DNA from 3 places in the Microbacterium sp. 1S1 genome. Region 3 is predicted to be linked to each of the others. Evidence: predicted binding sites of a transcription regulator. Region 3 holds the regulator's gene; each other region holds the start of a gene.
The links. The regulator LexA, encoded in region 3, represses DNA repair genes until DNA is damaged. The targets are predictions, from matches to a motif close to TCGAACANNTGTTCGA.
Positions count from the first base shown of each region.

Region 1: a site for LexA is predicted at 1,381-1,396, ahead of FY549_RS15970 (HNH endonuclease signature motif containing protein). Genes of this name have one in related genera too.
Region 2: a site for LexA is predicted at 709-724, ahead of recA (recombinase RecA). Genes of this name have one in related genera too.

Region 1 is NZ_CP043430.1:3,304,084-3,306,324, reverse strand. It holds gene FY549_RS15970 (HNH endonuclease signature motif containing protein) at 1-1,351, opposite strand, end outside; gene FY549_RS15965 (alpha/beta fold hydrolase) at 1,454-2,212, shown strand.
Region 2 is NZ_CP043430.1:2,353,166-2,355,406, forward strand. It holds gene FY549_RS11320 (helix-turn-helix domain-containing protein) at 109-417, shown strand; gene FY549_RS11325 (DUF3046 domain-containing protein) at 436-660, shown strand; gene recA (recombinase RecA) at 919-1,965, shown strand.
Region 3 is NZ_CP043430.1:3,200,064-3,202,304, reverse strand. It holds gene metE (5-methyltetrahydropteroyltriglutamate--homocysteine S-methyltransferase) at 1-778, shown strand, start outside; gene lexA (transcriptional repressor LexA) at 842-1,534, opposite strand; gene FY549_RS15460 (LysM peptidoglycan-binding domain-containing protein) at 1,820-2,188, shown strand.

The DNA.
Region 1 (2,241 bases), 100 kb from region 3:
GGCTCGACATGCCCTCCACTCTAGGGCTGTCGGTGGGAGACCAGGAGGGTTCTTGCGCGAAGGTCACGGTGTGCGGAGGCGGCGGTCGGTCGATGGAGGTCCGGCCGGTGGGGCTCGTCCATTCCAGAACACCGCCTGGCCCCTGCTTGACGTGCCAGGGGGAGTGGTGCTTGAGCATGTGATGCCGGCGGCAAAAGGTCGCGAGGTCGTCGTGCACGGTCTCTCCGCCGAGCGCCGCGTCGTGATTGTGGTCGAGGTCGCACTTCCGCGGCGTGAGGCCGCAGCCGGGGAAGCGGCATCGTTGATCGCGGGCCCGCAGATGCCGGCGGAGACCCTCGCCCGGGCGGTATCGGTCGACGGCCAGCAGTGCGCCGCTGATCGGATGGGTGAGCACCCGATCCCAGCCGCTCGCCGCGCCGGCCAGTCGGCGAGCCGTGACCGGGTCGATCGGGATCACCCCGTCCAGCTCCGCGGGGAGGATCGGGGTGCCGTCCGCTGCCTCCTTCCGCTCGCCGTGCATCAGCGTCAGCACCGGCACCGTGACCTCGACGCGCGCCCGAAGCTCCGAGAGCAGTCCTTCTTCCGTGTCGTGCCCGGCCGGAGCGCCCGTCAGGACGAGGTCGGTCAGCAGATCGGCGCGGAGCTGATCCACGGTCCTATCGTCGAGGGCGCTCTCCTCCGTCTCCCGACGACGAGCCCGCGCGTTCTCCTCCCGCACGGCATGCGCCATCTGGGAGAGCCGGTCGTACATGCCGTGCACGAGGGCAGCCGGTCCACGCGCACCGAGCTCAGCCATGCCGTCATCCAGATCGGTCACCCAAACCCGGCGCAGCTCCCTGGCGTCGCGGTGTCGCTCGACGAGCGAGCGTTCCTGGAAGCGATCGGCCAGTCGGCGCACGAGTCGGCGTATCCGGTTCGGAGACTCCGCAGCGGCCACCTCGATCGCCTCCGTCGCGAAGCGCGAGCGGTCGTCCGGGTCATCGAGATGAGCACCCGCCGCCACGATCAGCCGCGCGTGTGCGGCGCTGATCCGCCCGGCGCCCTGGGCCTCCCAGACGGCGGGGAACCGCTCGACCAGCCAGGAGGCATGGGACATCCGCCGCTCGATCGTGCGGTCGCTGACCCGCTGTGCCGCTCCGATCTCCGCGGCGACCGTGCGGATCGCCATGTCGCCGCCGTCCGGATGCCGGGCCTGGCGGGCGATCTCCACCGCAAGGCGCCCCGCCATCGCGAGAAGCCCGTCGCGAGCCGCGTGCATGCTGCTCAGTGTCTTCTCCGCCGCTTCCAGCCCCGCCACCAGATCGGCGAGCGTCGCCATCTGGGAGTCGGTCGCATCGAGCAGTGCGGGCATGACGTCAGTCCAGCACCGACCACCGACATTCGAACGAAGCTTCGAAGGAATCTGGCCGAAAGTCGTATCACGAAAGGATAACGACCGTGGTTGACTGGCTCCGTGCTCCTGAACGTCATCGAAGCCGGGGAGGGCGACCGCGTCGCCGTGCTGCTGCACGGCATGATGGGGTCCGCCGAGAGCTGGCACCGTGTGGTCCCGCTGCTCGTGGAGCGCGGCTTCCGCGTCCTCGCGCTCGATCTGCCCGGCCACGGCCTCTCGCCGCGTGATCCGGAGCTCACGATCGAGACGGCGGCCGACGCCGTCGTCGAGACCCTCGCGCGGCACCGCCGCACCACGGAAGCGGCCCGCGTCACCGAGGACCACGCCCCGCTCGCCGTCGCCGTCGGGCACTCGTTCGGGGCCACGGTGCTCGCCGCCGCCGCTCCCCGCCTCGACCCCGGCCTCGCGGTCTACGTCGACGCGCCGCTCGCCCTCCAGGGCCACAACGATCGTGCTGCCCTCGTGTCGCAGTACGAGCACGACCGCCGCGCACGGATGTCGCCGGTTGAGCTCCGCCGCCTGCGCCCGTTCTACTCGATGGATGACGCCACGGTCGAGGCGCGGGCGGCCGAGCGGTTCGACCCGCCGACGGCGGCCTCGGTCTCCTGCGGTGCCGACGGCCATTGGACCGCCGCGCCCGGCTCCATCGTCGTCCGCGCGGAGCCCAGCGCCTGGGTCACCGACGAAGATGCCCGGCGGTTCGAGCATGGCGGGGTGACGGTGCGCAGCATCCCCGGCGCCGCCCACACCGTCTGGTACAGCCACTTCGAGGTCTTCACCGCCGCACTACCGGAACTCTTCGCCCCGTCCCTCGTCTGACCGGGCGACCGTCCGGCGCGGCTACCCTG
Region 2 (2,241 bases), 850 kb from region 3:
CACATTCAAACCACAGAGTGCAAGGGTAGATTCTGTGCAAGCCAGGAGGACTAGACTGGCCGTCTCTTCGAGGGACACCTCGATTCACGAACTGCGGAGGAGGTTCCGATGATTCTTGTACGACAGGAGATCGGCGACGTGCTGAGGGACTTCCGTCTGCAGAAGGGGCGGACGCTCCGCCAGGTGGCGAGCAAGGCTTCCGTCGCTCTCGGGTACCTCAGTGAGGTCGAGCGGGGGCAGAAGGAAGCGTCGAGCGAGATCCTCGCCTCGGTGGCCGAGGCCCTTGACGTGCCCATCTCCACGATCATGCGCGAGGTCGGAGATCGCATCTCCGTTCTCGAGGGCATCCAGGTCTTCCCGGATGTCGTTCCCGAGGACCTGGTCGCCTCCGTGGAGCCCGAGCTCTCGCTCCGCTGAGTCTCGGAGAAGGTCCCTATGCGACGCAGTGAGTTCCTCCGTGCCGTCGATGCCGAGTTCCAGGCCCGGGCCACGTCGCTCGTGAACGATCTGGTGCTGTCCGGCATGGACGGGCGCACGGCGGCCGAGGCGCTCGACGCGGGCGTGCCGCCGCGGAACATCTGGCTGGCACTCTGTGCGGACATGGACGTTCCCGAAGCCCGCCGCCACGGTGTCGGGCGCTTGGAGCCACGTGGCCGGTGACGCGACCGCCGATGTGCGGATGTCCGACACGCCGATGAGGGCGCGGTGTCGAAAATGTGTTCGAAGCGGGCGTAGTCTTCTGCACAAGTGGTGAATCGGATCTGATCCTCACGATCCGCGGCTTCTCGACGGAATGTCGGTGGCCCCTCGTACCGTGAGGACCAGGCTGAAAGCCATACGCCTTGTCGGAGAGTTCCTTCCAGCCGGAAGAGCCGCGACAGCCTACAGGCGGCAGCACACGCGCAGAAGGAGCACACCATGCCATCACCCGCTGACCGCGAGAAGTCCCTCGAGACCGCTCTCGCTCAGATCGACCGCCAGTTCGGAAAGGGCTCGGTCATGCGGCTGGGCAGCGATGAGCGGGCCCCCGTGGCCGTCATCCCCACCGGCTCCATCGCCCTCGACGTCGCTCTCGGCGTGGGTGGCCTGCCGCGTGGCCGCATCGTCGAGATCTACGGGCCGGAATCGTCGGGTAAGACGACGCTGACTCTGCATGCCATCGCCAACGCCCAGCGGGCCGGCGGGATCGCGGCGTTCATCGACGCGGAGCACGCTCTCGATCCCGACTACGCCGCGAAGCTCGGCGTGGACATCGACTCGCTTCTCGTCTCGCAGCCCGACACGGGTGAGCAGGCGCTCGAGATCGCTGACATGCTCGTCCGTTCGGGCGCGATCGACCTCATCGTGGTGGACTCGGTCGCGGCCCTGGTGCCACGCGCCGAGATCGAGGGCGAGATGGGTGATTCCCACGTCGGTCTCCAGGCGCGCCTCATGTCCCAGGCGCTTCGAAAGCTCACGGGTGGTCTCAACCAGACCAACACGACGATGATCTTCATCAACCAGCTGCGCGAGAAGATCGGTGTGTTCTTCGGTTCGCCCGAGACCACCGCGGGCGGTAAGGCGCTGAAGTTCTACGCTTCCGTGCGCATGGACATCCGTCGCATCGAAACCCTCAAGGACGGCACGGACGCGGTGGGTAACCGGACCCGCGTCAAGATCGTCAAGAACAAGATGGCACCGCCCTTCAAGCAGGCCGAGTTCGACATCCTGTACGGCGTCGGCATCTCCCGCGAGGGCAGCCTGATCGACTTTGGCGTGGAGCACGGCATCGTCAAGAAGTCCGGATCGTGGTACACCTACGATGGCGATCAGCTGGGCCAGGGCAAGGAGAACGCACGGACGTTCCTGCTCAACAACGCGGACATCGCGTTGGCCATCGAAAGCCAGATCAAGCAGAAGCTCGGAATCGGCGGCCCGGCTGCGGCCGCGGGCGCTGACGAGCTGGCCGAGCGTCGCCCGGCCTGATGACGGAGCAGCGTGGGGGCGATTCCGAACGGATCGCCCCCATCATCCCTCTCTTCGGCGGCTCAGCACGACACGATGGGTCGTCTGCGGCGCACGCGGACAGAGCCCCCGCACGCGAGCGTGGACGGAGCGTGCGGTCGGATGAGGGTGCGGGAGTATGGCGCTCGACCTGGGACGAGCCCGCGAAGGCACCGTCCCGGGTGGACGATGGGGACGGATCGCCCAGTGCGCGCCATCCTGCTCGCGGAGCGGCCGCCCGGGCTGCTGCCTCGGGTG
Region 3 (2,241 bases):
CTTCGCGGTCACGGAGCACGGCTGGGTCCAGTCCTACGGTTCTCGAGCGACGCGTCCGTCCATCCTCTGGGGCGACGTCTCGCGCCCGGAGGCCATCACGGTGGCCTGGTCGGCCTATGCGCAGTCGCTCACAGCGAAGCACATGAAGGGCATGCTCACGGGTCCGGTCACGATCCTCGCGTGGTCGTTCGTCCGTGACGATCAGCCCTTGAGTGAGACGGCGAACCAGGTCGCGCTCGCTCTCCGCGACGAGATCGCCGACCTGGAGGCCGCGGGCATCCAGGTGATCCAGGTCGACGAGCCGGCACTGCGGGAGCTGCTCCCGCTGAAGCAGGCCGACCAGCCGGCGTACCTCGATTGGTCCGTGGCCTCCTTCCGGCTGGCGACGGGCGGCGCGGCGGCGGCCACGCAGGTGCACACACACCTCTGTTACTCGGAGTTCGGCGTCGTCATCGACGCGATCCGTGCGCTCGACGCCGACGTCACGTCGATCGAGGCGGCGCGCAGCCGCATGGAGGTCGTCGCGGACATCGCGGAGGTCGGTTTCGACCACGGCATCGGCCCCGGCGTCTACGACATCCACTCGCCGCGCGTGCCCACGGTCGAGGAGGTCGAGTCGCTGCTCCGGCGCGCGGTCGACGAGATCCCCCTCCGCCAGCTCTGGGTGAACCCGGACTGCGGACTGAAGACCCGTGGGTACGCCGAGACCACGGCATCGCTCCGCAACATCGTCGAGGCCACGCGCCGAGTGCGCGAGGACGTGGTCGTCACGGCCTGACGCGGCGATCCCCGACACGACGAAGGCCCTCCCGGCGCACCGGGAGGGCCTTCGTCGTGCGTCTCAGACGGCGCGCATGACGGCGACGACCTTGCCGAGCACGACGGCCTCGTCGCCCAGGATCGGCTCGAACGCGGAGTTGCGGGGGAGGAGCCAGGTGTGGCCGTCGCGACGCCGGAGGACCTTCACGGTCGCCTCGCCATCGAGCATCGCGGCGACGATCTCTCCGTTCTCCGCGGTGTTCTGCGAGCGCACGACGACCCAGTCGCCGTCGCAGATGGCGGCGTCGATCATCGACTCGCCGGAGACCTTTAGCATGAAGAGATCCCCCTTGCCCACGAGCTGCCGGGGGAGGGGGAAGATCTCCTCCACCTGCTGATCGGCGGTGATGGGGACTCCGGCGGCGATCCGACCGACCAGGGGGACCAGGGCGGCGTCACCGACGGGCGTCGCGACGTCCGCAGGGTTCTCGGTGCCGGTGCCGGTGCCGGGCAGGTCGATGAGCACCTCCATGGCGCGCGTCTTCCCCGGGTCGCGGCGCAGATAGCCGCTGAGCTCGAGCTGCCCGAGCTGGTGGGTGACGCTGGACAGGGACTTCAGACCCACGGCGTCGCCGATCTCGCGCATGCTCGGCGGGTAGCCGTTCTGCGCGATCGACGTCTGGATGACCTCGAGGATCGCCATCTGCTTCGGGCTGAGGCTCTTGCGACGGCGGGTGCGCGGCGCCTCCGACTCGAGGGCTGAGGTGTCGCTCATGGTGCTCCTTCACTGCGTGATCCGACGTGCCGCTTCGAATGTCGGTGGCTCGTGGTGGGGTGTCCTTATCGAAACCGTATCCGAGAAGAGCGCGGATCTGGAAGATCTGTTCGAGCGTGTCGGGCGATTCCTCGAATCGGGTTTCGAAGACAGCTTGACAGATGTTCGAAATCGAAGATATCTTCGGAACGTAGCTTCGCATTCGCGGCTCCCGGCCGAGACGCGGATGCGACAGCTACACCAACCTCCCCGGGCCGACGGCGCCGGGACAGCTAAGGAGCAGACATGAGCAGCATCAGCCTCAGCACCGCGACCGCCCTTCCGGCATCGGCCCGACCGGCCACCCGGCTGCGGATCACGGCACGCGGCCGGCGCACCCTGCTCGCACTCGCGTCCCTCCCGCTCGCGGCGGGCATCGCCTTCGCCGCCCTCAGCGGAGGTAGTGCGATCGCGTCCGGCGCTGATGTACCGGCTGCCTCCGTCGAGACGGTGACGGTCATGCCCGGCGACACCCTCTGGTCCATCGCGAGCACGATCGCGCCCGAGGCAGACCCCCGTGATGTCATCGGCGAGATCAGCCGCATGAACCTGCTGCGCGGCGGCGAGCTTCAGGTCGGCCAGGAGCTCGCGCTTCCGGCTCGCTACACGGACTGACAGCGGTAGGGCGCGCCTCGATCCTGGAAGAGGCAGGCAGGTTCCGGTGGTCT